3 regions of the Polaromonas sp. JS666 genome follow, and region 3 is predicted to be linked to each of the others. Evidence: predicted binding sites of a transcription regulator. Region 3 holds the regulator's gene; each other region holds the start of a gene.
The links. The regulator sigma-54, encoded in region 3, starts transcription at its own class of promoters, with help from an activator protein. The targets are predictions, from matches to a motif close to TGGCANGNAANCTGCTTT.
Positions count from the first base shown of each region.

Region 1 (10,693 bases), 1.4 Mb from region 3:
GTTGTAGGGGCCCGGCGTCAGCAGAACCACCCGGCTTTCCTCGTTGCCCTCATTGGCGGGGCTCATCGCCTTGAGCCCGTCCACCAGGGCCTTGTACGAGGCGGCCAGCCGCTGCACCTTCATCTCCCGAAAGGCTTCCGGAAACAGCAGGGAGATGGTCAGCCGGTTTTCCAGTAGGTAGCCCAGGCCCGAGGGCGCCTGCGTGCGTTGGGACACCACCGACCAACGCCCATCCGGGCCGTGGCCGATGTCGAAGGCCGCGATGTGCAGGTGGGTACCACCAGCGGGCTTGACGCCCTGCATGCCGCGCAGGTAGCCGGGGTTGCCGTGCACCAGCGCGCTGGGCAGCAAGCCCTTTGAAAGCAGTTCCTGCGGGCCGTAGATGTCGGCCATGATGCGGTCCAGCAATCGGGCGCGTTGCTGGATGCCGGCTTCAATCACGGCCCAGTCCGCAGCCGAGACCATCATCGGGAAGAGGTCGAGCGACCAGGGCCGCTGCGGCCCGTTGGCATCGGCGTAAACGTTGTAGGTCACGCCGTTGTCGCGGATCTGGCGCCGCAGGTTGGCGGTGCGGTGGTTCAGGTCGTAAAAACCGTCCGTCCTGAGGAAATCAAAGAAAGCGGTCCAGTCGGCTGACAACGGCCTGTCTTCCGGAGCCGGCCTGGCCGCCCCCTGGCTGGCCTGCGCCGCTACTGCTGCTGCACCGCGGCCCTGGGACGCCCCGGCAAGTTGTAACTGCGTGACACCGGGAACGGCTGGCTCTGGAATGGCCGGACCGCGCGACACGCCACCGCGTAACTCGTCAAAATGCCCGGGCGCAGCCGCGGGCGCCAGCGCAGAAGCCAGCGTGCACGGCTCGTCCAGCGCCTGGGCGGCAAAAAGTGACGGAGTGTTATTTTCCACGGCACCAAGTATGCATCCGGCCCATCCCGCACGGGTTCAAAGCGGTCGCCAGCTGCCGGTAAACCGCTGATTTTTTGGCCGAATTGTGTAAATGTTGCACCTGTAAGACAAGGTGATGACAGAGATGTTCAATCTGGCGGATCCCCCCGGATTTCGCCAGATGGCGCCAGTTTTTCCCACAGATTTCCGCAGAACTTCCTAGCGCAGGTCCAGCGTGAAGGGAAACTCCCGGCTCGGTTGAACCGGCCTGACCTGCATTTTCCCCGGGGTGTGGCCCATGCGGAAAAACCGGGTCAGGCGGCGGCTTTCGGCTTCATAGGAGTTGACCGGCAGCGTGTCGTAGCTCAAGCCACCCGGATGGGCCACGTGGTACTGGCAGCCCCCCAGCGAGCGCTCCATCCAGGTGTCGACGATGTCGAAAGTCAGCGGCGCATGCACGCCGATCGACGGGTGCAGGGCCGACGGTGGATTCCAGGCCTTGTAACGCACACCAGCCACGTATTCGCCGACCCGCCCGGTGCTTTGCAGCGGCAGGGCACGGCCGTTGACGGTGATGACGTGGCGGTTGTCGTTCAGGCCCGTCACATGGACTTCCACGCGTTCGAGCGAGGAGTCGACATAGCGCACGGTGCCGCCCGCCGAACCTTCCTCGCCCATCACATGCCAGGGCTCCAGCGCACTGCGCAGCGTCAGTTCGATGCTGTTTGCCGCCACCTGGCCAATCAGCGGGAAGCGGAATTCGAAATGCGGTTCGAACCAGGCCATGTCAAAGGGGTAGCCGGCCTCCACCAGTTCGGTCAGCACGTCGGCAAAATCCATGCGGATAAAGCTGGGCAGCAGGAAGCGGTCGTGCAGCTCGGTGCCCCAGCGTGTGACGCGGCCGTGGTAAGGGGTTTTCCAGAAGCGCGCGACCAGCGCGCGCAGCAGCAACTGCTGGGCGATGCTCATGCGGGCGTGGGGCGGCATTTCAAAGGCGCGCAGCTCCAGCAGGCCCAGGCGCCCGGTCGCGGAATCCGGCGAGTACATCTTGTCGATGCAGAACTCGCTGCGGTGCGTGTTGCCCGTCACGTCCACCAGGATGTTGCGCAGCGTCCGGTCGACCAGCCAGGGCGGCATGCTGGCGCCGTATTTCTGCCGGTTGTTGCGGATTTCACGCAGGGCGATTTCAAGCTCATACAACTGGTCATTGCGGGCCTCATCCACGCGCGGTGCCTGGCTGGTCGGGCCGATGAACATGCCCGAAAACAGGTAGCTCAGCGAGGGGTGGTTGTGCCAGTAGGCAATCAAGCTGCCCAGCACCTCTGGTTTGCGCAGAAAGGGACTGTCGGCGGGAGTGGCGCCGCCCAACACAAAGTGGTTGCCGCCGCCGGTGCCGGTGTGCCGGCCATCGGTCATGAATTTTTCGGCCGACAGCCTGGTTTCATGGGCGATCTTGTAGAGGAATTCGGTGTGCTCCACCAGCTCGCCCCAGTGGTAGGCGGGATGGATGTTGACTTCGATCACGCCCGGGTCGGGTGTGACCTGCAGCATTTTCAGGCGCGGATCGCGCGGCGGCGGGTAGCCTTCCAGCACGATGCTGACGCCCAGCGTTTGCGCGGTCGCTTCCACGGCCGCGAGCAGGTCCAGGTAGTCCTCCAGCCGCTCCATGGGGGGCATGAACACGTAGAGGGCACCGGTTTCACCGCTTTTGCTTGTGTTGGCCTTGCTGTCAGGGTCGGCCCGGGGTTTGTCTTTTGCCTTGTCCGCGTCTTTCGGGTCCTTTGGGTCTTTCGGGCCGTTGGCCCGAGCGGGGTCGCGGACCTCGACGCACAGCGCGGTGCGCGTCAGCCAGCCGGCAGACTCGAAGGCTTTGGGTGCGCGCTGCTCGTCGGCAGGAGGTGGCACGTGGCTTGACGGAGCGGCCGTGCTGGTGCCGCCGGTGCCGCCACCCATGCCGCTGTCGCCGGTGGGGCGAAACTGCAGGACGCGACTGGCCTGCGTCAGTGCCGCGTTGCCCGTCATGTAGCGCGCCATGTACTGCGCCAGCGCGCTTGCACTGCTGCCAGCAGGAGGGGGCGAGGCCCGCGAGACAGCCGCGGGTGCCGGCTGCGGAGCGCCCCGCGCCATCGCCGCCGCGGCGTTGTAGCGTGCGGCCAGCACCGATGTCGATGGCAAGGCCTGGCGCGGCGCAAACGGGTCGGCCTCGATCATGTAGGGGTAGTCGGTTTTGGACACCCAGGGTACCGAATCAAGCGGCAGGCGGTAACCCATGGGTGAGTCGCCCGGCATCAGGTACATGCGCTCATCGCGGAAGAACCACGGACCGGTGGACCATTTGGGCCCGGCCAGGGCCGGCGAGGCGGCCTCTTTCGCCTTTAGCGGGAGCACATAACCGACCACGGAGTCCAGCCCCTGCATGAAGACGCGGCGCAAACGCTCCCGTTCCATCGCGTCATCCAGGCGGGAGTCAAAGGGGTCGACGTTGACCGGCAGGCGCCGCTCGCGCCACAGGTAGTACCAGGTGTCTTCATAGCCCGGCGTGATGTAGTTCGTGGCCAGGCCCAGCTTGCCCGCCAGGGTCTTGATGAAACGCTGAGCGTCTGCGCTCGTGTATTGGCAGGGTTTGCGTTCATCGGCAAACAGGTCCGGGTTTTGCCAGATCGGCTGGCCATCCTTGCGCCAGAAAATGCTCAGCGCCCAGCGTGGCAACTGCTCGCCGGGATACCACTTGCCCTGCCCGAAATGCAGAAAACCGCCCTCGCCATATTCGGCACGCAGCTTTTGCACCAGTTCGGTGGCATAGCCGCGCTTGGTGGGCCCCAGCGCGTCGATGTTCCACTCCGCGGCGTCGCGGTCGGTGGTGGCCACAAAGGTGGGCTCGCCGCCCATCGTGAGCCGCACGTCGCCGGCCACCAGGTCCTTGTCCACCGCCTCGCCCAGCGCCAGCACCTCGGCCCATTGCGCTTCGGTGTAGGGCTGGGTGACGCGCGGTGATTCGTAAATGCGCTGCACCGCCATGTGGTGCTCGAACGTCACCTCGCATTCGTCCACGCCGCCCTCCACAGGGGCCGCGCTGGACGGTTCGGGCGTGCAGGCCAGCGGGATGTGGCCTTCGCCCGCCATCAGGCCCGACGTTGGGTCCAGCCCCACCCAGCCGGCACCGGGCAGGAATACCTCGCACCAGGCATGCAGATCGGTAAAGTCGGTCTCCGTGCCGCTGGGGCCGTCGATCGACTTGACGTCGGCCTTGAGCTGGATCAGGTAGCCCGACACAAAGCGCGCGGCCAGGCCCATGTGCCGCAGCAGCTGCACCAGCAGCCAGCCGGTGTCGCGGCAGGAGCCGCAGGCCAGCTGCAGGGTTTCTTCAGGCGTTTGCACGCCGGGTTCCATGCGGATGGAGTACTGGATGTCGGACTGCAGGCGCTGGTTGAGACCGACCAGGAAGTCGATGGTCCGCTTGGGACTCAGGTCGGTTTGCTCAAGATAGCGCTTGAACAGCGGTGTGGCGGTCTGGGTCGCCAGGTAGGGCGCCAGTTCCTGCTTCTGGCTGGCGCTGTAGTTAAAAGGAAATTCCTCGGCGCTGGGCTCCAGAAAGAAATCAAAGGGGTTGAACACCGCCATCTCGACGACCAGGTCCACCGTGACCTTGAATTCACGGGTGGGATCCGGAAACACCAGCCGGGCCTGGTAATTGGCAAACGGGTCCTGTTGCCAGTTGATGAAATGCTTGACCGGCTCGATGTTGAGGGAGTAGGACAGCACCCGGGTCCGGCTGTGCGGCGCAGGCCGCAGGCGCACGACCTGGGGGCCCAGTTTCACCGGGCGGTCGTATTTGTAGTGGGTGATGTGGCTCAGTGCAACGTGGATCGACAAGGCAGCCTCGCTTTTTCAAATAGGGCATCGGTGCGCAACAGCGCAAATCAAAACACAAAAAGAGCGGATCGCCCCATCGGGCAACCCCCGAAGCAGCTTACTCTGCTTCGGCTACATTTCTGCAAGCAAGAGCTGCGCCAAACAGGCTTTGTCGGCTTTTTGCGTCGTCCGGCCGTTGAACACGCAGCCATTGCATCAAACAACATTGAACAAAGCAATCAATAACAAGTGGGGGAGGAGGCTGTGGGCGACCGTGTATCAGCCAGACCATGGGCGGCCTCCATGGGGCCTGGCCTTGTCTTTGGCGGCTTCATCACCGGGGTAGCCTTGCAGCTGCAGCAGCCCGGTTTGTGGCCGGGCAGCCTGTATCCCGCATTGGCGGTGCTCGCGGCACTGGCGGGGGTGGTAATGGGCGCTTGGTGGCTCATGGCTGGCCGCAGCTCGCCTCTGACCCTGAACGTCAGGGGTTTTCGCGGTGTGGGTGTGGTGGCCCTGGCGCTCGCGGCCCTGCTGGGCTTTGGCCTGACGGGGTGGCGGGCCACGGTCTTTCAGTCGGCGGCACTCGACCCCGCGCTGGAGGGTCGCGATATTGCCGTGACGGGTGTGGTGCTGGCCATGCCGCAACCCGCCGAAGACGGCCTGCGCTTTCGCCTGGGTATTGAATCGGCCCGCCTGAATGGGCAAACAGTCACCTTGCCGCGGCATATCCTGCTTGGCTGGTACAGCGGCTTCGGCATGCGGGACGGCAGGGCATCGCCGGCCGAAAGCGCCGATCCGTCTGACCTTGCGCTGGAGCTGCAGCGCCAGCCGCAGGACTTGCGCGCGGGCGAGCGCTGGCAGATGACGGTGCGGCTGAAGGTCCCGCACGGCAACAGCAACCCGCACGGATTCGACTACGAACTCTGGCTGTGGGAGCAGGGCATTCAGGCCACCGGCTATGTGCGCGCCGGGCTGAACGATGCGCCGCCCCGACGGCTGTCCGGCGGCTGGGATCATCCGGTAGAGAGCGCCCGGCAGTCGGTGCGTGAAGCGATTTTCCAGCGCGTTGGCAACCGCCAGCTGGCCGGTGTAGTGGCCGCCCTGGTGGTGGGCGACCAGAACGCCATTGATCGCGCTGACTGGGATGTCTTTCGCGCCACCGGTGTCGCTCACCTGATGAGTATTTCGGGCCTGCACATCACCATGTTCGCCTGGCTCGCCTCCCTGCTGTTGAGCGGCCTGTGGCGGCGCTCTGCCGGGTTGACGCCCCGGCTTTGCCTGGCGCTGCCGGCCGTCAGCGCCGGAGCCTGGGGCGGCCTGTTGCTCGCGGTCCTGTACGCGCTGTTTTCAGGCTGGGGCGTGCCGGCGCAGAGAACCATCTGGATGCTGGCGACGGTGGTGTTGCTGCGGCACAGCGGCAAGCAGTGGCCCTGGCTGCAAACCTGGCTGCTGGCCATGGCGGTGGTGGTCACGCTGGACCCCTGGGCGCTGATGCAGGCGGGTTTCTGGCTGTCGTTTGTTGCGGTGGGCGTGCTGTTTGCTGCAAATCCAGGAGCGTCTGGTGCCCGTGATTCGGCGGGTGATGGCCCGCTTCTCTCAGGAAGTCCGGTGAAGCAAGGGTGGGTGCCGCGGCTGTTGGCAAAACCGGCTGCTGCCTTGCTGCGCGCCGCCCGGGAGCAATGGGTGGTCACGCTGGCGCTCACGCCCCTGTCGCTGCTGCTGTTCAACCAGGTGTCGCTGGTCGGCCTGCTGGCCAACGCGGTGGCCATTCCCTGGGTGACGCTGGTTGTGACGCCGCTGGCCATGCTGGGCGTGCTGTGGGCGCCGGTGTGGGACGCGGCGGCGTGGGCCGTGGGCCTGCTGGCGGTCTTTTTGCAGTGGCTGGCCGCCTGGCCGCTGGCCTCTGTCAGCGTGGCCGCGGCGCCGCCGTGGTGCGCTGCCTTTGGTGTGCTGGGGGGTGTTTTGCTGGCGCTGCGCCTGCCCTGGCACTGGCGCGCTCTGGGCGTGCCGCTACTGCTCCCCGTACTGCTGTGGCAACCGGTGCGGGTCGCGCCGGGGCAGTTTGAGTTGCTGGCAGCGGACATCGGGCAGGGCAATGCCGTACTGGTGCGCACGGCCACCCATTCGCTGCTGTATGACACCGGCCCGCGCTTTTCGCGCGAGAGCGATGCCGGGCACCGCGTGCTGGTGCCGCTGCTGCGCGCCCTTGGTGAGCGACTGGACATGCTGATGCTGAGCCACCGGGATATCGACCATATTGGCGGCGCGCGGGCCGTGCTGGCCATGCAGCCGCAAGCCAGCCTGCTCAGCTCGATTGAGGACAGCCACGAGTTGCAGGCTGTGCGCAAATCGGCCCGCTGCACGGCGGGCCTGCGCTGGGTCTGGGATGCGGTGACTTTTGAAGTGCTGCACCCGGTGGCCGCCGACTACGAGGCGGCGAACAAATCCAATGCCATGAGCTGCGTGCTGCGTATCTCCAACGGCGCGCAGACCGCCTTGCTGGCGGGCGACATCGAGTCCGCCCAGGAGCTCCGGCTGGCCACCAGCGGTGACCCGCCTGGCCTGAAGGCCGACTTTTTGCTGGTGCCGCACCACGGCAGCAAGACCTCGTCGAGTGCTGTGTTCCTCGATGCCGTCCAGCCCCGGCTGGCGCTGGTGCAGGCAGGCTACCGCAACCGGTTTGGCCATCCGGTGGACTTGGTGGTGGCGCGCTACAACGAACGCGGCATCAGGCTGCTCAGGTCGCCGCAGTGTGGGGCAGCCGTCTGGCAGAGCCTGAAACCGGCGGACATCACGTGCCAGCGGCAGGCAGGCCAGCACTACTGGCATCATGTGCCTGAGCCATAAGGAAAAGGAGAAAAAAAAGGATTCCACCGGAAGTGAAAAAGAAAACCGCGACGTGATACCCGATTCGCCAATCTGGCGCATAACTTGCTAAGCTAGTCATCACTACGCCATGCGCAAACCTTGCTGGAGACCAAGCCAATGAGCCGACCCATGTTTGACGAGATGAATGCAACGGAGTCCAGCATTCGTGACCATTACCAGGGCTATCAGCGCTGGCTGGCCAAACAGCCTCCCGAAGTGATGGAGGCGCGCCGCGCCGAAGCCGAGATGATTTTTCGCCGCGTCGGCATCACCTTCGCCGTGTATGGCGCCAAGGACGAGGACGGCGCAGGTACCGAGCGGCTGATTCCATTCGACCTGATCCCCCGGATCATTCCGGCCCAGGAATGGGCCAGCATGGAAAAGGGGCTGGTGCAGCGCGTCACGGCGCTGAACCGCTTCATCCACGACGTCTACCACGGCCAGGAGATCATCAAGGCCGGCGTGATCCCGTCCGAGCAGATTTTCCAGAATTCCCAGTTTCGCCCGGAAATGATGGGCGTGGACGTGCCCGGCAACATCTATTCGCACATCAGCGGCATCGACATCGTGCGCGCGCCCAATGCACAGGGCGAGGGCGAGTACTACGTGCTCGAGGACAACCTGCGGGTCCCTAGCGGCGTGAGCTACATGCTGGAAGACCGCAAGATGATGATGCGGCTTTTCCCCGAACTCTTCAGCGAGAACCGCGTGGCGCCCGTGGCCCACTACCCCGATCTGTTGCTGGAAACACTGCGGGCCATGGCTCCGCCCGCCACGGCCGAGCCGACTGTCGTGGTGCTCACGCCCGGCATGTACAACTCGGCCTACTTTGAACACGCCTTCCTGGCGCAGCAAATGGGCGTGGAACTGGTCGAAGGTCAGGATCTCTTTGTCAGGGACAACTTTGTCTATATGCGCACCACGCGCGGGCCGCGTCGGGTGGACGTGATCTACCGCCGCGTCGATGACGATTTCCTGGACCCGCTGGCTTTCCGTCCCAACTCCACGCTGGGCTGCGCGGGGCTGCTCAATGTCTACCGCAGCGGCAATGTGTCGCTGTGCAACGCCATCGGCACCGGCGTGGCAGACGACAAGTCGATCTATCCGTACGTGCCGAAAATGATCGAGTTCTACTTGGGCGAAAAACCCATCCTCAAGAACGTGCCAACCTACATGTGCCGCAACGCTGAAGACCTGCAGTACACCCTGGCCAATCTCAAGGATCTGGTCGTCAAGGAGGTTCATGGCGCGGGGGGCTACGGCATGCTGGTGGGGCCGGCCGCCACTCAGGCCGAAATCGAGGACTTCCGCCAGGCGCTGCTGGCCAACCCCTCGGGCTATATTGCCCAGCCCACACTGAGCCTGTCGACCTGCCCCACCTATGTCGAAAGCGGCGTGGCGCCGCGACACATCGACCTGCGGCCCTTTGTGCTGAGCGGCAAGGACGTGCAGATGGTGCCGGGCGGCCTCACCCGCGTGGCGCTGAAAGACGGCTCGCTGGTGGTGAACTCTTCACAGGGCGGCGGCACGAAGGACACCTGGATATTGCAGGAAGGCCATGGCATGCCCATGCAGACGCAATCACAGTCACAGTCAACGGTTGGAGGTGTTTGATCATGCTATCAAGAACTGCTGATCACCTTTTCTGGATGTCGCGCTACACCGAGCGCGCCGAGAATACCGCGCGCATGCTTGACGTGAACTACCAGACCTCGCTGTTGCCCCAGTCCGCGGCGGTGGCGCAAGGCGGCTGGCAGAGCCTGCTGAGCATCAGCGAACTCAAGCCGGCCTATGCGGCCAGGTACGGCGACAGCATCAATCCGCGTGAAGTGATGGACTTCATGGTGCGCGACGAGAAAAATTCGTCAAGCATCATCTCGTGCCTGAAAAACGCCCGCGAAAACGCCCGCGCCGTGCGGGGCACTCTGACCACCGAAGTGTGGGAGACGCAAAACCAGACTTACCTGGAAATCATCCGCATGCTGCGGAGCAGTGACTTCGAGCGCGACCCGGGCCAGTTTTTTGAATGGGTCAAGTTCCGTTCGCATCTCTCGCGCGGCGTGACGGCGGGCACCATGCTGCAGGATGAGGCTTTTCATTTTCTGCGCCTGGGGACCTTCCTGGAGCGGGCCGACAACACCGCCCGGCTGGTGGATGTTAAGTTCCATGCGGTGGAGAATGATTTTCTGGGCGCAACCGGTGAGAAAGACCAAGAGTACGACTTCTACCACTGGAGCGCGATTTTGCGCAGCGTGTCCGGCTTTGAGGTGTACCGCAAGGTGTACCGCGACGTCATCAAGCCCGAGCGCGTGGCCGAGCTGCTGATCCTGCGGGCCGACATGCCGCGCTCCCTGCTGGCCTGCCTGAACGAGGTCATGAGCAATCTCGCCATGGTGACCAGCGACGCGTCCAGCGAAACGCAGCGCCGCGCCGGAAAATTGCGCGCCGATTTGCAATATGCCCGCATCGACGAAATCCTCGCGACCGGCCTGCATGCCTTCCTGACCCAGTTCCTGGACCGGGTCAACGAAATCGGCGCGCACATCAGCCGCGAATTTCTCGTTCCGGCGACCAATTGAAACAGCATGAGGTCACGGCGGCCGCAGCGCCGGGCCGCCCCAAGCAAGGCCAGCCCCCTCGGGGCTGGAGCCTGCGGCTCCAAACCTGCTTGAGCAGGTTTGGACAGGCGACAGAGGCGCAGCGTCTCGCCAGCCGCGGCCTGCAAGGCCTCGAGAGTTACGCGAAGCGAACGAACGTGGGGGCGATGGCCGCAGTGCCGGGCCGCCCCAAGCAAGGCCGGCCCCCTCGGGGGGCAGAGAGTTACGCGAAGCGAACGAACGTGGGGGCGATGGCCGCAGCGTCGGGCCGCCCCAAGCAAGGCCAGCCCCCTCGGGGGGCAGAGAGTTACGCGAAGCGAACGAACGTGGGGGCTCTTATTCCATGAAACTGCACGTGAGGCATACGACCGACTACCGCTACACCGAACCCCTGCGCTACGCGTTGCAGACGCTTTGGCTGACCCCGCAGTCCGGCCCGGCGCAAACGGTGTATTTCTGGAGCCTGGGTGCGCCCGAAAAGCTTTTTTCCCAGC
Region 1 covers NC_007948.1:3,331,866-3,342,558, reverse strand. Annotated here, with positions in the region: gene BPRO_RS15790 (circularly permuted type 2 ATP-grasp protein) at 1-903, opposite strand, end outside; gene BPRO_RS15785 (DUF2126 domain-containing protein) at 1,102-4,755, opposite strand; gene BPRO_RS15780 (DNA internalization-related competence protein ComEC/Rec2) at 5,038-7,581, shown strand; gene BPRO_RS15775 (circularly permuted type 2 ATP-grasp protein) at 7,720-9,216, shown strand; gene BPRO_RS15770 (alpha-E domain-containing protein) at 9,219-10,181, shown strand; gene BPRO_RS15760 (transglutaminase family protein) at 10,543-10,693, shown strand, end outside.
Region 1: a site for sigma-54 is predicted at 4,878-4,895, ahead of BPRO_RS15785 (DUF2126 domain-containing protein). Genes of this name have one in related genera too.

Region 2 (10,693 bases), 1.3 Mb from region 3:
ACAATTTGCAGCAGCTCGTCCTGCAGCTTCGCGCGGGTCAGGGCATCCAGGGCGCCGAAGGGCTCGTCGAGCAGCAGCACCTTGGGCTCCATCGACAGTGCGCGCGCAATGCCCACGCGCTGCTTCATGCCGCCGGAGATTTCGCCGGGGCGCTTCTGTGCGGCCGGGGTCAAACCCACCATGGCCAGCGCCGCATCGGTGCGGGCCTTGAGCTGCGCCTTGCTTTCTGTTTCTGCAAAGACGCGTTCCACAGCGAGGTAGACGTTCTCAAAGCAGGTGAGCCAGGGCAGCAGGGAATGGTTTTGAAACACCACGGCGCGTTCGGGGCCCGGCCCCGAAATTTCGCGGTTGGCGCAGAGCAGGCTGCCCTGGGTGGGTGTGGTCAGGCCGGCAATCAGGTTGAGCAGGGTGGACTTGCCGCAACCGGAATGGCCGATCAGCGCGACGAATTCACCGCGGGCGACCGTGAGGTTGATATTCTGCAGCGCGCAAAACGGACCTTTCTTGGTCTTGAAGGTCTGCTCGACGCCCTGGATTTCGATGTACTTGGTGGTGAAAGATGTGCTCATGGTCGTCATCCTCGGTTGTTTGGGGGTTATCAGTTCTTCACTTCTTCGAACGTGAAGGCCGTGGCGAGCTTGATCAGCGCAAACTCCAGCACCAGCCCCACAATGCCGATCACGAAAATCGCGATGATGATGTTCTTGACGTTCAGGTTGTTCCACTCGTCCCAGACCCAGAAGCCGATGCCGACGCCACCGGTCAGCATTTCGGCTGCCACGATCACCAGCCAGGCGGTGCCGACGGCCAGGCGCACACCGGTCAGCATGTAGGGCAGCACGGCAGGAAAGAGGATCTTGCTGACGATCTTCCACTCCGACAGGTTGAGCACCCGCGCCACGTTCATGTAGTCCTGGGGCACGCGCTGCACGCCCACGGCGGTGTTGATGATCATGGGCCAGATCGAGCAGATGAAGATGGTCCAGATGGCGGCCGGGTTGGCGCCCTTGAACACCAGCAGGCCGATCGGCAGCCAGGCCAGCGGCGAGACGGGGCGCAGCAGGCTGATCAGCGGGTTGAACATGCGGCTCAAAAAGTCGAAGCGGCCAATCATGAAGCCGACCGGAATGCCGACGATGGCCGCCATGCCGAAGCCCATGGCCACGCGTTTGAGCGACGACAGCACGTTCCAGCCCACGCCCTGGTCATTCGGTCCCTTGTTGTAGAAGGGGTCGCTGAACACCTGCACGGCCTGCGTGAAGGTGTCCCTGGGCGAGGGAATGCTGGCGCCAGTGCCCACGGAGACCAGCTCCCACACCAACACCAGCAGGCCCAGGCCCAGCAGGGGTGGCAGGATGGCGAGCCAGAGAAAGGAAGAGTCCCATGGCTGCCGGGACGCGGCAGGTGCGGCTGCGGCCACTGGGACCGCGGTGGCGGATGGGGCTGGATTCTTCATGTCATTGAGGGCTGGCGCCCCGGGTTTGTGCGCGGTGGCTGCTATTGAATTGGCAGCACTGCGTTCGCTGCTTCGAGCGGCTGGCGCTGCTGCGGCGTCCAGCGGATTGTGGAATACGGCACTGACCATGGTGTCACGTCCTTTGGTGGGATATTGATGAATGCTCGGCGGCTATTTCAGGCGCGGACCTTGAAGCCATCGGCGTACTTTTTCGGATCCTTGCCGTCCCATACCGTGCCGTCGATCAGCTTGCTGGTGCGCATCACGTCTTTCGGAACGCTGACCTTGGCCGCCGCTGCGGCCTGCTTGTAGATGTCGATCTGGTTGATCTGTTTGGCCACGGCCAGGTAGTCGGGGTGGTCCTTGATCAGACCCCAGCGCTTGTGCTGCGTGAGGAACCACATGCCGTCGGAGAGGTAGGGGAAGTTGACCGCGCCGTCATTGAAAAACTTCATGTAGTTCGGGTCATCCCAGGTCTTGCCCATGCCATTCTGGTAGCGGCCCAAAATGCGCTGGTTGATGGCGTCCACGCTGGTGTTGACGTAGGCCTTGTCGGCTACGGTCTCGGCCATCTTGTTTTTGTTGGTCAGGCTGGCGTCAATCCATTTGCCGGCTTCGATGATCGCGGCCGTCACAGCCCGTGTGGTGTTGGGGTATTTTTTGGTGAACTCTGCCGTGGTGCCCAGCACTTTTTCAGGGTGATCTTTCCAGATGTCCTGCGTCGTCACGGCGGTGATGCCGATGCCGTCCATGATGGCGCGGTGGCCCCAGGGTTCGCCCACGCAAAAGCCGTCCATATTGCCCACGCGCATGTTCGCGACCATCTGCGGCGGCGGCACGGTGATGACTTTGGCATCCTTCATCGGATTGATGCCGTTGGCGGCCAGCCAGTAGTACAGCCACATGGCGTGCGTGCCGGTGGGGAAGGTCTGGGCGAAGGTGTACTCGCGTTTTTCGCTGGCCATCAGCTTGGCCAGGCCCGCACCGTCGACGGCACCCTTGTCTGCCAGCTTTTTGGACAGTGTGATGGCCTGGCCGTTGTTGTTGAGGGTCATCAGAACGGCCATGTCCTTCTTGGGGCCGGCCGTGCCCATGTGCACGCCGTAAATCAGGCCGTAGAGCACGTGGGCGAAGTCGAGCTCGCCGTTGACCAGCTTGTCACGCACGCCGGCCCAGCTGGCTTCCTTGGTGGGAATGATCTTGACGCCGTATTTCTGGTCAATGCCCAGTACCGAGGCCATGACCACCGAGGCGCAATCGGTCAGCGGGATGAAGCCGATCTTCACTTCCTTCTTTTCCGGGGCGTCGGAACCCTGGGCATACACGGCGGCGCGCAGTGCCGGGTTGATGCCGACGGCACCTACTGCGGCGGCCTGAAGAACCGTGCGGCGTGTCAATGAAGATTTCAGCAGTTCAGTCATGTCAGCGTCTCCAGAAAATAAAAATAAAAAAGCAAAAACAACATTCGGAAAACAAAAAAGGCGCTCGACCCGGGCATCACGTCGGAAACGTGAATGCGGGGTACGAACGCCTTTGTTCTGGGGGTTCAACACACTTCGCCGTTGAAGCGGTTGGACCCTGGTCATCATCGACCAGTGATCAAGAATAAGCAAAACCTGTGCCAGCTTCTGGGTGCTGTGCAAGGTTTTCAAGTGAGAACAGGAAAGCCTCTATGGTCCTTTGAAATTCGGCATTGGGCGCTACGTTATTGGTAGCGCAGGAGGGTGCTGAAAGGGTGTGTGGTGCATTTTTACGGGTCCGCACCTAATTTGTGCGCTGCACCATTTGGGGTTGGCTGCGCGTCAGCCCAGCAGCTCGGCCAGGTCCAGCATGCGCTGCGCCACTTCGCCAAGGCGCAGGCCCTTATCCATCGCGGCTTTACGCAGCTTTTCATAGGCTGCCTGCTCGGAAAGACCCTGGCGCTGCATCAATATTCCTTTCGCCCGGTCGATGACCTTGCGGTCCTGCAGCTCGGTTTTGGCATGTGCCAACTCGCGCCTGAGGTTCTGTTCGTATTCAAAACGCGCCATGGCGACGTCCAGAATGGGGCGTATCCGGTCGGGTGAGAGGCCCGCCACGATATAGGCGGACACGCCCGCAGCCACGGCGTCTTTCACATGTGTGGTGTCGTTGTCGTTGGTGAACAGCACAATGGGGCGCCGCTCGTCGCGGGTGGCCATGACCACATGTTCCAGTGAGTCGCGGGCCTCGCTCTCGGCGTCCACAATGATCATGTCAGGCTGCAGCTGGGCCAACCGCTCGTGGAGAAAGGCGTCAGCCGGCAACACAGCCACGATGTTGTAACCGTTTTCGAGCAAGCCAATACGCAACTGGCGTGAGCGTTCGATCAGCGCCAGGGCGACCTCATCTGCTGCGTCGGATGTGGACAAATCCGGCGCGATCACAACAAGACGCAGGGATTGGGGCGATGACATGTCCTGTGACGTGCAAGATTCGCGCCAGATTGCGGGCCGGCTGTTCCCGTTTTCGCGACAGGAAGGTCCTTCTCCAGGCCCGGGAAAGCGCTCAACCTTACACTTGGGGCGATGCTAGTCCTTGGAATTGAGTCGAGTTGCGATGAAACGGGTGTGGCGCTGGTGGATGCCGGCGGCAGCGAGGTGCCGCGCCTGCTCTCGCATGCCTTGTTCAGCCAGATCCAGATGCACCAGGCGTATGGCGGCGTGGTGCCCGAGCTGGCCAGTCGTGACCACATACGGCGGGTCCTGCCCTTGACGCGCCAGGTCATGGCGCAGGCCGGGCGGTCGCTGGCGCAGGTGGATGTGGTGGCTTACACGCGCGGGCCGGGGCTGGCTGGCGCACTGCTGGTGGGCGCCGGCGTTGCCTGCGCCCTGGCGGCCGCGCTGGGCAAGCCGGTGATGGGCGTGCACCATCTGGAGGGGCATTTGCTGTCGCCGTTCCTGAGTGCCGATCCGCCGGTGTTTCCGTTTGTGGCCCTGCTGGTTTCCGGCGGGCACACCCAACTGATGCGGGTGGACCGTGTCGGCAGTTACGAGCTGCTGGGAGAAACCATCGATGACGCGGCGGGCGAGGCCTTTGACAAGTCGGCAAAGCTGATGGGTTTGCCCTATCCCGGGGGGCCGCATCTGGCTGACCTGGCACGGCAGGGCGATGGCACCGCCTTCAAATTGCCCCGACCCTTGCTGCACAGCGGAGACCTCGATTTTTCGTTCGCGGGGCTGAAAACCGCGGTGCTGACCCAAGCCAAAAAACTGGGTCCTGAACTGGAAAACCGCAAAGCGGATCTGGCTGCGGCCACCCAGGCGGCCATCGTGGATGTACTGGTCAAGAAATCGCTGGCCGCCATGGCGCAAACCGGCCTGAAGCGACTCGTCGTTGCGGGCGGCGTGGGGGCCAATGCCCTGCTGCGCAGCCAGCTGAATGCGGCCTGCCAGCAACGCGGCATCCGCGTGCATTACCCGGAGCTGCACCTGTGCACGGACAACGGCGCGATGATCGCGCTGGCCGCCGGCATGCGCCTGCAGGCCGGCCTGGAAACGCTGCAGCGCGGCTACACCTTTGACGTGAAGCCGCGCTGGAGTTTGACCCCCACGGTCGCTCGCTCCGCGTAGCTCCCTGCCCCCCGAGGGGGCCGCTGCGCCTGCGGCCCGGCAAAGCCGGTTCCGCGGCCCTGGCTGGCATAACTTCCCGCCCCTCGTGGGGACCGCCGGCGAACATTCCAGCGAATACTCGGTCCTGATCAGGGATTACTGTATGTCGAGGCGGGTGACGTTGCTGACTGGGATTTTTTTGCCCAGCGTCAGCGTCAGCACACCGTTTTCAAGTTTTGCGCTGCTGTTGGCAACGTCAATTTCAAGGGGAAAGCGCCAGGCCGCCTTGACGCTGCGGGCGGCCTCAGCCTTGCTCGCCACGCGCACCACATCGCCTTCAATGCCAATGTCCAGCTGATCTTTGGCCAGGCCCGGAACGTCGAGCTGCAGCGTATAGCTTTTCTCCAGGTCTTCCACGGTGGCGGCTTTGGCCGCACCTGCATCCGGCAGCGACGAGAAGGTGTCATTGAGGAATTTCTCCAATGCGCCGTTGCTGGCGACGGGCGGGTAGCTGCGCTGGAAGCTGCGGGCGGGACGGGTAGCGACGGAGTAAAACATGCGGGTTCCTTTGATCGACGGGGGGAGGTTTCCCCTTACACTGCGCGGCGTTCACCATGATTGCCGCATGCTCATCAATTAGGTGTACGGACGATTTATTCAAGCGAAAACCGGGATGTATTTATTCATGCAAAAACTCTTGAGACGCGTCGCGCTGGCCCTATGTCTGGGCACTGCATTGGCCGCCCAGGCGCAGCCGGCTGTCCAGCCGCCGGTGCGGATCGCGCTCATCGAGAGCCTCTCCGGGCCCTTCGCCAACACCGGTGAAGCGGTGTTCCGCAACCTGGTCTGGGCTACCGAGCGCGTCAATGCGCGCGGCGGCGTCAAGCTGCCCGGCGGTGCGCGCAACCTGGCGGTCGAGCGCTACGACAACAAGGGGCAGAACGAGGAGGCCCTGGCGGCGTTGCGTTCGGCCATCGATGACGGCGTGACGGTGATCGCGCAGGGCAATTCGTCGGCCATAGCGGCAACGCTGATTGATGCCATCAACAAGCACAACGAGCGTGAGCCGGGCAAGCGCGTGCTGTTCCTGAACTATTCGGCGGTCGATCCCATCCTGACGAACGAAAAGTGCAGCTACTGGCATTTCCGTTTTGATGCCCACGCCGACATGCGCATGGCGGCCCTGATGGATGTGCTCAAGGATGACAAGGCGGTCAAAAGCGTCTACCTGATCGGCCAGGACTACAGCTTTGGCCAGGCGGTGCTGCGTGAGGCCCGCAAGCAGCTTGGCGCGCAGCGTCCCGATGTGCAGATCGTCGGGGACGAGTTGCATGCGCTGGGGCGGGTGAAGGACTTCATTCCTTACGCCGTGAAAATCAAGGCCAGCGGCGCGCAGGCGGTGCTGACCGGGAACTGGGGCAATGACCTGACACTGCTCATCAAGGCCGCGAAGGAAGTGGGTTATGAGGGCAAGTTCTATACCTTCTATGGCAATGCGCTGGGCGTGCCGGCGGCGCTGGGCGATGCCGGCGTGGGCAAGGTGATTGCGGTGGCGGACTGGTTTCCCAACGAACCCGGCGATGCGTCCGAGATTTTCTACCAGGCGTTTCGCCAGCGCTTTCCCAGGCCGCAGGATGACTATGTGCACATGCGCATGCAGCTGATGATGGAGGCGTTTGCCCAGGGTCTTGAAAGGGCTGGCTCGACGGAGTCGGGCGCCGTGGCTGCACAGCTTGAGCGGGCCGCCGTGGCTGTGTCAGGTCACAAGGGCGCGATGCGTGCGGCCGACCACCAGTTCCAGCAGCCGCTGTTGGTGGCGATGATGGGTAAGCAGGGCGCACCCGGTGTCAAATTTGACGTCGAGGGGTCGGGTTACGGTTTTCGTGTTATCAAGACCATCGCGCCCGAGCGGGCCGAGCAGCCGCACAGCTGCAAGATGGTGCGGCCCTGATCCAGTCGCCCCCATCCCCGTTCCCCCGTCCGGTGAGCCGGCGCAACAGGTCCATCCATTGAATTAAAGGGCAAGCATGAGACAGGCAGTAGTGAATCTTGAAGAGTCGATGATCCGCCAGGTGGCTAACGCCGGCATGGGCCGCACCGACGTGCTCAAGTTCTGGTTTGGCGAGAGCGATGAGGTCACGCCCGCTTTCATCCGCGACGCCGCGATGGCTTCGCTGCAGCAGGGCGAAACTTTCTACGCCCACAACCTGGGCCTGCCCGAGTTGCGGGAAGCCATTGCCCGCTACGCCACCGCGCTGCGCTGCCCGGGCGCCGCTCCCATAGGTGTTGAGCGCATCGCCGTCACGTCGGGCGGCGTGAATGCGCTCATGCTGGCCGTGCAGGCGCTGGTGGATGCCGGCGACGAGGTGGTGGCCGTGACGCCGGTCTGGCCCAACCTGACGGCGCAACCGGCCATCCTGGGCGCCCGTGTGAAGTGCGTCAGCCTCAAGCCGGTAGCGGGGCAATGGCAGCTCGACATGGCGGAACTGCTGGCGGCCATCACGCCCGCAACCAAGCTGCTGATCGTGAATGCCCCCAACAACCCGACCGGCTGGACGCTGACGCGCGCCGAGCAGGAGGCGCTTCTGGCGCACTGCCGGCGTACCGGCACCTGGATTCTGGCCGACGAGGTCTATGAGCGGCTGTATTTCGAAGCCACACCGAACGGTTGTGCCCCCAGCTTTCTGGATATTGCCGCCCCGGAGGACCGTCTCGTCGTCGTCCACAGCTTTTCGAAGAGCTTTCTCATGACAGGCTGGCGCCTGGGCTGGCTGGTGATGCCGCCTGCCATGACGCCGCACATGGGCAAGCTGGTGGAGTTCAATACCTCCTGCGCTCCGGTATTTATCCAGCGGGCCGGGCTGGTGGCGATCGAGCGCACGGCGGACATCACGCCCCGCGTGGTGGCGCACCTGAAAACCTGCCGCGACACGCTGGTTCCCCTGCTGCAGGCTGTGCCCGGCGTGCAGGTGGCGCCGGCCAAGGGCGGGATGTATGCCTTTTTCAGGCTGGAGGGGCAGGCGGGGTTCAATGACTCGCTGGCCACGGCCAAGCGGCTGGTGGTCGAGGCCGGGCTGGGCCTGGCGCCAGGCAATGCCTTCATGGTCAACCCGGCGCCCGAAGCCCAGGGCTGGCTGCGCTGGTGTTTTGCCAGCCAGGACGTGGCCAGGCTGGGGCAGGGGGTGGATCGTCTGCGGCGCTGGCTTGGGCTATAATCCAAGGCTCTGCGCAGTGGCTCGCCCTTTTCGGGCGGCCCGCCAGAACACGACGAAAGCGGTCAACTCCCATGTCGGGAACGCTGCTTCGCTCGCAAGTGCACAGGTTGCAAGAGGAAAATCATGATCGAGAAATCAATCAAGGCCGAGATCGTCAAGGCCAACGCACGCGCTGCCAACGACACCGGCAGTCCTGAAGTCCAGGTCGCACTGCTGACCGGCCGCATCAACGAGCTGACCCCCCATTTCAAGGCCAACGCCAAAGACCACCATGGTCGCCGCGGCTTGCTGCGCATGGTGAGCCGCCGCCGCAAGCTGCTGGACTACCTGAAGTCCAAAGATGCTGACCGTTATACCGCGCTGATCGCCAAGCTTGGCCTGCGCAAATAAGCGGTAAAACGATTTGAGAGCGCCTGAGTTAGTTCACCTAGCTCAGGCGCTTTTTACTTCGGAGCAAGGCAAAACGAGCACGCGCTGTGTCATTCCACAAGAAAAGTCCTCATCACCCCGTGATTCAGGCGTTTTGTGGAATGGCATCGTGTTCAGCCAGCCCCGCTCCGGGCCCCAGGGTGCAGCCTCATGCACCCGGATCTAGTGGAGCAATAACATGAGCATTTTTAATAAAGTTACCAAATCCTTCCAGTGGGGCCAGCACAAGGTCACGATGGAAACCGGTGAAGTCGCGCGCCAGGCCAGCGGTGCCGTGGTTGTCGACATGGACGGCACCGTGGTGCTGGCCACCGTGGTTGCCAAGACCGATGCCAAGCCCGGCCAGGACTTTTTCCCCCTGACGGTCGATTACCTCGAGAAAACCTACGCAGCCGGCCGCATTCCTGGCAGCTTTTTCAAGCGTGAAGGCCGCCCCAGCGAATTTGAAACGCTGACGTCGCGCCTGATCGACCGTCCGATTCGTCCGCTCTTCCCCGAAGGCTTCTTCAACGAAGTGCAGGTCGTGATCCATGTGTTGTCGCTGAACCCTGAAGTCGAGGGCGACATTCCCGCGCTGATCGCATCGAGCGCCGCCCTGTCGATTTCCGGCATTCCGTTCAACGGCCCGATTGGCGCCGCCCGCGTGGCCTACGTCGACGGCCAGTATGTGTTGAATCCCGGCAAGACCCAGCTGAAAGATTCGAAGATGGATCTGGTCGTGGCCGGCACCGAAGCCGCCGTGCTGATGGTCGAGTCCGAAGCCCAGCAGCTGTCTGAAGAAATCATGCTCGGCGCCGTGGTGTTTGGTCACGAACAGGCCAACATCGCCATCAACGCAATTCACGAACTCGTGCGCGACGCCGGCAAGCCGGTCTGGGACTGGCAGGCGCCGGCGAAAGACGAGCCGCTGATTGCAAAGGTCAACGAACTGGCCGGCGCCAAGCTGCAGGCCGCTTACCAGATCCGCAGCAAGCAGGCGCGCACCCAGGCTTGCCGCGTGGCTTATGCCGACGTGATGGCCGCCCTGAAGGCGGACGGCGTGGCATTTGACGGCGTGACCGTTGAAGGCATGCTGTTCGACATCGAAGCCAAAATCGTCCGCAGCCAGATCCTGGCCGGCGAGCCACGCATTGACGGCCGCGACACGCGAACCGTGCGTGCCATTGAAATCCGCAACAGCGTGCTGCCCCGCACCCACGGCTCGGCCCTGTTCACGCGCGGCGAAACCCAGGCGCTGGTCGTCACCACGCTGGGCACCGAGCGCGACGCGCAGCGCATCGACGCACTGTCGGGCGACTACGAAGACCGCTTCATGCTGCACTACAACATGCCTCCGTTCGCCACCGGCGAAACCGGCCGTGTCGGCAGCCCGAAACGCCGCGAGATCGGCCACGGCCGTCTGGCCAAGCGCGCCCTGATTGCCGTGCTGCCCACAAAAGAAGAATTCCCATACACCATGCGCGTGGTGTCTGAAATCACCGAATCCAACGGCTCCTCGTCGATGGCTTCGGTCTGCGGCGGCTGCCTGTCGCTGATGGACGCCGGCGTTCCGATGAAAGCGCACGTGGCTGGTATCGCCATGGGCCTGATCAAGGAAGAAAACCGTTTCGCCGTGCTGACCGACATCCTGGGTGACGAAGATCATCTGGGCGACATGGACTTCAAAGTGGCCGGTACCACCTTCGGTATCACCGCGCTGCAGATGGACATCAAGATCCAGGGCATCACGAAAGAGATCATGCAGGTTGCGCTGGCCCAGGCCAAGGAAGCCCGCATGCACATCCTGGGCAAGATGCAGGAAGCCATGGGTGAAGCCAAGGCCGAGGTGTCTGACTTCGCGCCGCGCCTCTACGTGATGAAGATCAATCCCGAGAAGATCCGTGACGTGATCGGCAAGGGCGGCGCCGTCATCCGTGCGCTGACCGAAGAAACCGGCACGCAGATCAACATCGAGGAAGATGGCACGATCACCATCGCGTCGAACGACAGCGCCAAGGCCGACGAGGCCAAGCGCCGCATCGCCG
Region 2 covers NC_007948.1:3,450,036-3,460,728, reverse strand. Annotated here, with positions in the region: gene BPRO_RS16340 (ABC transporter ATP-binding protein) at 1-569, opposite strand, end outside; gene ntrB (nitrate ABC transporter permease) at 599-1,585, opposite strand; gene BPRO_RS16330 (CmpA/NrtA family ABC transporter substrate-binding protein) at 1,633-2,877, opposite strand; gene BPRO_RS16325 (ANTAR domain-containing response regulator) at 3,259-3,891, opposite strand; gene tsaD (tRNA (adenosine(37)-N6)-threonylcarbamoyltransferase complex transferase subunit TsaD) at 4,003-5,046, shown strand; gene BPRO_RS16315 (Hsp20/alpha crystallin family protein) at 5,182-5,583, opposite strand; gene BPRO_RS16310 (branched-chain amino acid ABC transporter substrate-binding protein) at 5,711-6,976, shown strand; gene BPRO_RS16305 (pyridoxal phosphate-dependent aminotransferase) at 7,053-8,240, shown strand; gene rpsO (30S ribosomal protein S15) at 8,364-8,630, shown strand; gene pnp (polyribonucleotide nucleotidyltransferase) at 8,848-10,693, shown strand, end outside.
Region 2: a site for sigma-54 is predicted at 3,901-3,918, ahead of BPRO_RS16325 (ANTAR domain-containing response regulator). Genes of this name have one in related genera too.

Region 3 (10,693 bases):
CAGCCCCTCCCACACGTGGGCCTGGAAGGGCAAATACTTCTGGAAGGCGAAGCGGCGGTTGATGCCGGGCGCGATGTTGCAGGCAATCTGCGCCGCCTCGATCACGATGGTGCCGGAGCCGCAGCACGGGTCGTACAGCGGCACGCCCTCCTTGCACTGCTGGTCCCAGCCACTGGCGGCAATCATGGCGGCGGCCAGTGTTTCCTTCAGGGGCGCATCGCCCTTGTCTTCGCGCCAGCCGCGCTTGAAGAGCGGCTCGCCCGAGGTGTCGATATAGATGGTCACCGTGTCCGTCGTCAGGTGCGCATACACGCGCACGTCGGGCCAGCGCGTGTCCACATCGGGCCGCACATCAAACTTGGCACGGAAGCGGTCGGCAATGGCGTCCTTGATCTTGAGCGCCGCAAAGTTCAGGCTGGTCAGTGGGCTGTGCTGCGCGGTGATCTCGACCTTGAAGGTCTGCTTGGGCGTGAACCAGATTTCCCAGGCGACGCTGGCTGCCGCGTTGTAGAGGTCCTGCTCGCTGCGGTACTGGTTGTGCTGCAGCTCGATCAGCACGCGCTGGGCCAGGCGGCTGTGCAGGTTGAGCTGCAGGGCATCGCGCCACGAGCCCTGCAGCTGCACGCCGGCGCGCCAGGCCTTGCCGTCGATGCCGGTGATGCGTTTGACCTCGCTGGCCAGCAGGGCCTCGACGCCGGCGGCACAAGGTAAAAAGAGTTGAAGTTGGTTCATGAATGAAGACTCACGGCTGGCTGGGTGACGGTTCTTTTTCAAGCAGGGGCCGCGGAACCGGCTTTGCCGGGCCGCAGGCGCAGCGGCCCCCTCGGGGGGCAGGGAGCCACACGCAGTGGGCGACCGTGGGGGCTACTTTCAAAGCGATTTGCGCAGGTTGGCAGGCGCGATGCGCAAAGCTTCGCGGTACTTGGCCACGGTGCGGCGCGCGCATTCAATGCCCTGCTCCTTGAGCATTTCGGAAATCTGGTTGTCGCTGAGCGGTTTTTTCAGGCTCTCGGACGAGACAAACTGCTTGATCAGTGCGCGCACCGCGGTGCTGGATGCGTTACCACCAGTCTCGGTGCCCAGCGCGGAGCCGAAAAAGTACTTGAGCTCGAAGGTGCCGAACGGCGTGCTCATGTACTTGGCCGTGGTGACGCGCGAGATGGTGGACTCGTGCAGGCCCAGTTCGTCGGCAATTTCGCGCAGCACCAGCGGACGCATGGCCAGCTCGCCGTGGGTGAAGAAATTCTTTTGCCGCTCCACAATCGCGCTGCTCACGCGCAGGATGGTGTCAAAGCGCTGCTGGATGTTCTTGATGAACCAGCGCGCTTCCTGCAAGCGCTGCTGCAAGGCCTGCCCGTTCTGGCCCTTGTGCTGCTTCAGCGCATTGGCATAGATGTCGTGCACGCGCAGGCGGGGCATGACCTCGCTGTTGAGGGAGACCTTGAAGCCGCGGCCCGACTTGACGACGATCACGTCGGGCACGATGAGGTTGCGCTCGACGTTGACAAACCGCCGCCCGGGCTTGGGATCCAGCCGGCCGATCACGGCGATGGCGCCCCTGATCACGCTGTCCGGAAACCCGCACAGGTAGGACAGGCGCTTGACGTCCCGCTTGGCCAGCAGCTCCATGGGCTGCTTGCACATGGCGATCGCTGCGCGGGTCTCGTCGCAGTCCTTGCAGTCGAGCAGTTGCAGGCCGAGGCACTCGGCCAGGTTGCGGGCGCCGACACCGGCCGGCTCCATGTGCTGCAGCAGCTTCAGGGCCATGGCAAAGTGCTGTTCCAGCTCTTCGGCCTGCTCAAGGTCGTCGCCCGCCAGGCCAGCGGCCAGTGACGCGAGACTGTCTTCAAGGTAGCCGTCGTCATTGAGCGACTCGATCAGGAAATGCAGTGCCGCCTGGTCTTCCTCCGACAGGCGCAGGCCGAGCGACTGGCGATGCAAATGGTCCTGCAGCGACTCATGGCTGCGGGCCAGGTCGGAAGCCTCGGCCTCGCTGTCGTCCGCATTGCTCTTGCGGGCCGGCGCGTCGCCGCCCCATTCGCTGTCGTCAGGCGAGGACTCCACCGAGCCGTCGCCCTCCCAGCTTTCCTCCAGCTTGGCCTCGGAACTGACCTCGGGGCCAATGTCGGCATCATTTTGGCCTGCAGCCCTCGATTCATCGCCATTGACAGCTACTGAATCTGCAGCAAATTCGAACTCCCGGCTGTCCTGGCTGACCGGCGTGTCGGTCTGTTCCAGGCCAAATTCCTCGCGCGGGGCGGCTTCTTCAGACACCTCCAGAAACGGATTTTCATCGAGCATCTGCTCGACTTCCTGGCTCAGCTCAAGCGTGGACAGCTGCAGCAGGCGAATCGACTGCTGCAGCTGCGGCGTGAGCGCGAGATGCTGCGAGACGCGGAGAGAAAGCCCTTGCTTCACAACCCCTCCAGGTATCCACAAAAGCTGGGCGGGGTGGATTTTTCAAGCATGGGCCGCGGAACCGGCTCTGCCGGGCCGCAGGCGCAGCCCCCTTGAGGGGGGAGGGTGCTACACGAAGTGAGCAAACAACGGGGGGGAGCCATTACATCCTGAAATGTTCACCGAGATAAACGCGGCGCACATCGGCGTTGTTCACAATCTCGGAGGGGGCGCCGGCAGCCAGCACATGGCCGTCACTGATGATGTAGGCATGGTCGCAAATGCCCAGCGTTTCGCGCACATTGTGGTCGGTGATCAGCACGCCAATGCCGCGCGACTTCAGGAAACCGATGATGCGCTGGATTTCGATCACGGCGATCGGGTCGATGCCGGCAAAGGGCTCGTCGAGCAGGATGAAGCGCGGCTGGGTCGCCAGGGCTCGCGCGATCTCGACGCGGCGGCGCTCGCCCCCTGACAGCGCCGGCGCCGGCGAGTCGCGCAAATGATCGACCCGCAGGTCCTGCAGCAGCGCATCGAGACGCGCTTCAAGGTCTGCGCGGCGCAGCGGCTTGCCGGTGGCGTCCCGCTGCAGTTCCAGCACGGCGCGCACATTTTCTTCCACGGTGAGCTTGCGGAAAATCGATGCTTCCTGCGGCAGGTAGCTCAGGCCGAGGCGGGCGCGCAGGTGGATCGGCATGTGCTCCACCGACTGGCCGTCGATGGAGATTTCGCCCGCATCGGCACGCACCAGGCCCACGATCATGTAGAACGACGTGGTTTTGCCCGCGCCGTTGGGGCCCAGCAGGCCCACCACCTCGCCTTTTTGCACGGACAGCGAGACGTCCTGGACCACCTTGCGGCTGCCATAGGATTTCTGCAGCCCCTGGGCCACCAGACGGCTGGGCGGCTGGGTGTGGGTTGCCGGCGCGTCAGTCACCACATTCGCGGTTGGATTGTCCATTCTGTCCATGTTGGGAGTTTCGTCATTGCCCCAGCGTGGTGCTGGGACGCAGACTGGGCGCGGGCGCGGGCGCGGCGGCCGGCTGCGGTGCCGAGGCGGCACCGCGCGGCGACAGCATGGCGCGAATCCGCCCGGTGGGGTTGACGGCGGTGCGGTTTTGTGCGCCTCCGTCGACCGTGAACACATCGGTGTTGTTGTCGTAAACAATCAGGGAGCCGGTCGTTTCGTCGACCAGGGTCGCGCCGTTGTAGCGGCGCACCACGGCCTGCTTGATGAATTTGACGGTATCGGCACGGCTGTCGTATTCGATCCGCTCGCCCTCGCCTTCGATGTACTCGTCCACCCCGTCGCGCTTTTTCCGGTAAAAGGCCAGCTTGCCCGGTGCCGCCACGGCCAGGGCCTGCTGGTAGCCCTGGGGATCCTGGCTGACATCCACCCGCTCGCCCCGGACAATGGTGGTGCCCTTGGTGATCACCACATTGCCGGTGAACACGCTGGTCTGTTTCAGGTCGTCATAACGCAGGGCATCGGCCTCCGCGTTCATCGGCTTGTCGCGGTCAGCCCGCTCGGCAGCGACGGGAAACACGGCCCCGACCGCCAGTGCGGCCAGCACGATCAAGGAAAAAAAGGGGTGTTTCATAAAGGCACGAATCTTGCTGCTAAGGGTTTGGAGTGATTGTAGCCATGCCAGCCCCGGGATTGCCGGCGCCGGCAAATGGGCCCATAAAAAAACCCGCCACGGCTGGGCGGGTTTTTCGGCTGGTGGCGGGCGCCGGCGCCTGGCCTCACCCTTGCCGGGGGGTCACTTGGCCTTGCGCGATTGTCCGATCAGGTAGTCGGTGACCTGGAGCGCGCGGTCCATGTTCTGGGCCAGCTGGCCAGACGTGTAGAAACGCCCGCCGATGCCCAGGGCCGGCACGCCGTCCACCGCATAGGTATCCTGCAACTGGGTGGCCTTGCGGGCCTTGGTACTGACGGAAAACGAGTTGTACATCTCGACAAACCTGGCCTTGTTCAGGCCCTGCTTTTCCGCCCAGGCCGCGACCTGATCCCCGGTGTTCAGCGCCTGACGCTCCACATGGATTGCGTTGAACACCTTTTTGTGCAGGTCATTGAGCTTGCCCATGCCTTCGAGCACATAAAAAAGACGCTGCTGCGGCTCGAAGTCGGGACGGAAAGCCACCGGCACGCGCCGCACGGTCACGTCTTTGGGGGCTTTCTGGATCCAGGCCTCCAGCGCTGGCTCGAACGCATTGCAATGCGGGCAGCTGTACCAGAAGAATTCCACCACTTCGACCTGGCCGGCAGGCACGTCGGTGGGGGCGGGCTTGCCCAGCGTCAAATAATCCGATCCCTCCTTGAAGGCGCGGGCCTGGGCCTGCGCCGCCGTGGGCAGCGCAACGCCCCCCCAGGTGGCGGCGGCTGCCACGGTAGCGGCTGAAAGCGAAAACTCACGTCGTTGCATCAATTTTTCTCCTGATATGTCTGGGGGTTGCAAGGCAGCCGGTCTTTCCATGCGATGGCCACCGGCCGGCGATGTCGTGCAGGGGTTGGTACACCGCCGCCCGTAAAAGTTCACCCGGGCTAGCGCTGCACCCTGACGAGGGCTGTTTCTATCGAATTGCTGTCCAGCCGCTCCTTGACCTTGTCGGCGTCGTCCTTTTTGTCAAACGGGCCGACGCGCACGCGGTACACCGTGCGGCCCGACTGCTCGCGCTCACTTACCTTGGCCTGCACGCCCAGCAGCATGAGCTTGGCGCGCTGCTGCTCGGCGTCTTCCGGCGTGCGGAAGGCGCCAGCCTGGACAAAGTAACTGAAGGGATCCACCCCCGAAACGGCGGGCGCGGCATCCGCCCGGGCCTTGGCCAGATCGCCCAGGGGATCCGCCGACACAGCGGGCCTGGCGGGGGCCGACGGACCCGCCCTGGGCGCGGTCGCAGTGGCCGGGGCGGGCATATTGCCCACGTCGCCGGACGCGGCAGGGAGCGGCTTCACGGGCGTTTTCCCGGCCAGCGGGGCATTCGGATTCCAGTCCCGGTTCTTTTTGGCTTCCGCGGCGTCGCTGTCGGGATTGCGCGACTGGCTCTTGTTCATGAAAGGCACCGGCACCTTGGTGATATAGACCGCCACGGCCAGCGCGGCGCCCAATCCGATCAGCGCGCCAATAACCAAACCCAGCAGGGTTCCGCCTCGTTGTTTTCTCATGCCTTGCCCAATTTTCTTGCCTGTCTCTGAATCCAGCTCTGAATCCCGCTGCGTGTGCTTCATGGTTGCCTACATTTTGTGGGGCGCACTGACGCCCAGCACCTTGAGGCCATTGTGCAACACCTGCGCCGTCGCGGCGACCAGCGCCAGGCGCGCCAGCTTGATGGCTTCGTCGTCCACCAGAATCCGTTCGGCGTCGTAATAGCTGTGGTAGCAGGCGGCCAGCTCGCGCAGGTAAAAGGCCACGTCGTGCGGCGCCAGCCCGGCGGCGGCATTGCTGAGCATGTCGGGGTACTTGGCCAGCAGCAGCATGAGTGCCTGGGCCTGCGGGCCGTCCAGCGCTGACAGATCCACGCTTTTCAGCTGGCTCGCATCACCGCCCTGGGCAGCCCAGGTGCCGAGAATCGAGCAGATGCGGGCATGGGCGTATTGCACGTAGTACACCGGGTTTTCATTGTTTTTGGCCAGTGCCAGGTCAATGTCAAACACGTACTCGGTGTCGGGCTTGCGGCTGAGCAGGAAGAAGCGCACGGCATCCGCGCTGGTCCACTCGATCAGGTCGCGCAGCGTGACGTAGCTGCCGGCGCGCTTGGAGATCTTGACCTCTTCGCCATGGCGCACGACGCGCACCATGGTGTGCAGCACGTAGTCGGGGTAGCCCTGCGGAATGCCGGCGCTGGCGGCCTGCAGCCCGGCGCGCACGCGGGCAATCGTGCCGTGGTGGTCCATGCCCTGGATGTTGATGGCCTTGCTGAAACCGCGCTCCCATTTGGCCAGGTGGTAGGCCACGTCAGGCACAAAATAGGTGTAGCTGCCGTCGCCCTTTTTCATCACGCGGTCTTTGTCGTCGCCGTAATCGGTCGACTTGAGCCACAGCGCGCCGTCCTGCTCGTAGGTTTTGCCGGCGTCCTTGAGTTTTTGCACCGCGCTGTCGACCCGGCCCGAGCTGTACAGGCTGGACTCGAGGTAGTAGTTGTCAAACCGGACCGAGAAGGCCCGCAGGTCCAGGTCCTGCTCATGGCGCAAATAGGCCACGGCAAACTGGCGGATGGCATCGATGTCTTCGACGTCACCGCTGGCGGTGAACTCCCGGTCGTCGGATTTGACGGTCTTTTTGGCCAGAAAATCATTGGCAATGTCGGCAATGTAGTCACCGTTGTAGGCAGGCTCGGGCCAGCCGGCATCGCCCGGTTTGAGGCCTTTGGCGCGCGCCTGCGTGCTGGTGGCCAGGGTCTGGATCTGCACGCCGGCGTCGTTGTAATAAAACTCGCGCCACACATCCCAGCCCTGCGTGTCAAACAGGTTGCAGATCGCGTCGCCCAGCGCCGCCTGGCGGCCATGGCCCACGTGCAGCGGCCCGGTCGGGTTGGCCGAGACGAACTCCACAACCATGCGGTGCGGGCTGTCGGCCAATTGCATGCCGTACTGGTCTGCACCCTGCAGCACTTCCCGCACCACCTGCTGCTTGGCTTCGGGCTTGAGCCGGATATTGAGAAAACCCGGGCCGGCGATTTCAATCGCGTCCACCCAGCGCGCAAACGCGGGCGCCTGGAGCAGCAGCCCGCGCAGGTTTTCCGCCACCTGGCGGGGGTTGAGCTTGAGCGGTTTGGCCAGCTGCATGGCCGCGGTGGAGGCGAAATCACCGTGCGCCGCCACCTTGGGCGACTCGAACACGGCCGCCACGCCACTGTCAGGCGCCATGGTTTTGAGGGCCTGGCCCAGCGCGTCCAGCAAGTCTTGTTTGATTTGAAGCATGGGGAGATTTTAGGGGCGCGGCACTCACCCTTTTCCCTGTGTGACAAGCGCCGCCCCTTTGGCCGGACAGAAGCGGGGGCAGCGAGAGGAGCGCGCCATGGTTTCCATGGCCTCCTCCAGGGGCAGCCCTGCAGACATGCCATGCGCTGGCCGGTGCGCTACACCCGCGGGAAGAGCGTCGGGGCCCCAAGAACCCGGGCGGCCTCTTTCACCGCCCGCGTGAGCCGCTGGGCCGGCACGGGCTCGCGGGTCCAGTGCTGCCAGTACAGCGCCACATCGACCGTTTTGCCGGGCAGCACCTCGGCCAGCGGCGGGCGGTGCGCGCGCGCTGCCAGATGCTGCTCGGGCACCATGCCCCAGCCCAGGCCCAGCTCCAGCGCCAGTTCAAAGGCATCGACGGCGGGCACAAAGTGACGCGGATACAGCGCGTCGCGCAAATTGAAATGCTGCGCCAGGAAGGCGTCCTGCAGCGCGTCCTTGCGGTTGAAGATGACGGCCGGGCTGGCCAGCAGGCGCTGCGCTGCCACGGTTTCCTTGCCGGTGCGCCACTTGGCCACCAGCGCCGGTGCCGCCACACAGTGGTAGCGCATGACGCCCAGCGGCTCGGCCACACAGCCCCGCATCGACTGCGCCAGCGTCGTCACGCAGCCGCTCACATCGCCATTTTTAAGCGCGTCATGCGTGTGGTCCTGGTCATCCACCACGATGTCGAGCAGCAGCCGGTGTTTTTCAAGCGCCGGGGCCACGCCGGCCAGGAACCAGCCGGTCAGCGAGTCGGCATTGACGGCCACGCTCAGGCTTTGCAGCGGCACCGCCTTTGCGCCCGGACGGCGCCCTCCCTGCAGGTGGGCCAGCAGGTCCGCCTCCTGCAGCCTGAGCTGTTTGACATGCCCCAGCAGCGCCTGGCCCGCCGGCGTGGGGTGCAGCTGCTTGCCGCGCACCAGCAGGCGCTGGCCCAAAGCGTCCTCCAGCGACTTGATGCGCAGCGACACGGCGGCCAGCGTCAGGCTCAGGGCCTTGGCGGCTGCGCCAAAACTGCCGTGTTCGATCACGGCGGCGAGGGCATCGAGTTGGCGGGCATCCAGCATCGCAGGGTGTTCCTTGTTTGCTTTTATCAAGTATTTATTGACCAACACCAATTTAACTTAAATTCATTTAACTCAAGGCGATTTTCCGGAACACTTGGTGGATCCTTCCCCGAAGAGAACAGAAAATCACCATGTCCGCCTTCCCGACCCTCATCGTCCCGGCCCCGGCTTTCGTCGCCGGGCTGGCGCTCAGCCTGTCGCTGATCATGGCCATCGGCCCGCAAAACGTGCATGTGATGCGCATGGGCCTGCTGCGCCAGCATCTGTGGCTGACCATTGCGGTCTGCATCGCGACCGACGTGGTACTGATTGCGGTCGGCGTGCTGGGGCTGGCGCATCTGGGTGGCCTGTCGGACAAACTGCAGGGCGCCATGGTGGGCGCGGGCGCGGCGGTGCTGATCGCCTACGGAGGCCAGGCCATGCAGCGCTTTCTCAGGCCTGCCGCAGCGGCGGCAGTCATGGCCACCCCGGGCCAGCCGTTGAACCCGCCCGTCGGCACAGGCGTGTCACGCGGCCGAGCCATCACGCTGGCGCTCGCCCTGTCGTGGCTCAACCCACATGCCTGGCTGGACACCGCCGTATTGATTGGCTCAGCCTCGCTGGCCTACGCGCAACCCGAAAACGCGCTGTTTGGCCTGGGCGCGGCCGCGGGCTCGCTGCTGTGGTTCACCGCGCTCGGCCTGGCGATGTGGTGGCTGGGCCAGCGGCTCAACTCATCGCGCCTCTGGCGCGCGCTCGATGGCCTGGTGGCGCTGATGATGTGGGGCACGGCCGGCTGGCTGCTGATCGGCCTGCTTTAAGCTGGCGAACACAAAGCGCCCAAGCGGACTACGCGGGCGAGGCCGCCGCCGAGCGCCAGAAATCCGGCTGGCTGTAATGGTGCTTCAGGAAGTCTATCCAGAGGCGCACGCGCAGCGGCAAATGCTTGCGCTGCGGAAAGACGGCGTAGATGCCGTTGGGCGGCGCCGCAAACGCTTCCAGCACGGCCACCAGGTGGCCGCTGGCGATTTCCGATTCGACCTCCCAGGTGCTGCGCCAGGCAATGCCGTAGTCGGCCAGGCACCAGTCGTGCAGTACCTGACCGTCCGAGCAGTCCAGCGGCCCGCCGGGTTTCAGGTGTATCAGCTCGCCGTTGACCTGGAAGGCCCAGCCACGGGTTTGGGACGCGTCGCTGGACAGGGTGAGGCAGTCAAACCGGGCCAGCTCGGCGGGATGCTGCGGCGTGCCGTGGCGCTGGAGGTAGCGCGGCGTCGCGACACACAGGCGCCGGTTGTCGGCCATGCGCACGCTGACCAGCGACGAATCGGGCAGGTCGCCCACGCGCACCGCGCAGTCAAAACCCTCGCCCGCCAGGTCCACCACGCGGTCGCTCAGGTTCAGCGAAATCGTGACGTCCAGATGCTGCTCGCGAAACTTCGTCACCAGCGGCGCCACATGGCGCCGGCCAAAACCGGCAGGCGCGGTGATGCGCAAATGGCCACTGGCTTTCACCCCACCCGCCGACACGCTGGCCTCGGCGTTGGCCAGGTCGGCCAGCAGGCGCTGGCAATCCTCGAGGAAAGCGCTGCCTTCGTGGGTGAGCGTGATGCGCCGCGTGGTGCGCACCAGCAGCTTCACGCCCAGCCGCTCCTCCAGCGCATCCAGCCGCCGGCCCATGATGGCCGGGGCCACCCCCTCCGCCTTGGCCGCCGCCGTCAGACTGCCGCGCGCGACCACCGCCACAAATGATTCCAGTTGCTTGAGTTTGTCCATCCCATATTATGTATATAAATGTTCTGAATAGGACATTTTTTGAAGCTCATTAAAGCGTTTTTTGAGCGGCAAGTTACATGACGGGTACGGGACATTTGCGCTGCGGCGCGCAGGCGGATGGCGCAAGTGCGCGAGCGGCGCGAACCCGGTATTCAGCCCGAAGCGACCGGGTTCTCCCAGGGCGTTTGTTTACACTGGAACCATCTGAACACACCGAGAGACTGCGCATGGCAAGGGGCATCAAGGCCATTATTTTCGACTGCGATGGCACGCTGGTAGACAGTGAGACGCCGGGGCTGGATGTGCTGTATGAGGAGGCGGTCAAACTGGGCGTGGACCTGTCGCGCGAGGAGGTCCATGCCGAGTTTCGCGGCAAGCGCATGGCGCTGTGCATCGAGGCGATCGGCCGGCGCCTGGCACAGCGGCCCGCCAGCTTCGAGGCCGACTTCACCGCCCATGTGCGCCAGGCCATGGCGTTGCGCTTCAACGAAGGCCTGAACCCGATACTGGGCGCACTGGCGCTGGTGTCGCGCCT
Region 3 covers NC_007948.1:4,738,451-4,749,143, forward strand. Annotated here, with positions in the region: gene BPRO_RS22430 (THUMP domain-containing class I SAM-dependent RNA methyltransferase) at 1-732, opposite strand, end outside; gene BPRO_RS22435 (RNA polymerase factor sigma-54) at 871-2,418, opposite strand; gene lptB (LPS export ABC transporter ATP-binding protein) at 2,561-3,358, opposite strand; gene lptA (lipopolysaccharide transport periplasmic protein LptA) at 3,381-3,998, opposite strand; gene BPRO_RS22450 (thiol:disulfide interchange protein DsbA/DsbL) at 4,161-4,823, opposite strand; gene BPRO_RS22455 (SPOR domain-containing protein) at 4,943-5,563, opposite strand; gene argS (arginine--tRNA ligase) at 5,633-7,318, opposite strand; gene BPRO_RS22465 (HTH-type transcriptional regulator ArgP) at 7,477-8,406, opposite strand; gene BPRO_RS22470 (LysE/ArgO family amino acid transporter) at 8,538-9,206, shown strand; gene BPRO_RS22475 (LysR family transcriptional regulator) at 9,235-10,158, opposite strand; gene BPRO_RS22480 (HAD family hydrolase) at 10,386-10,693, shown strand, end outside.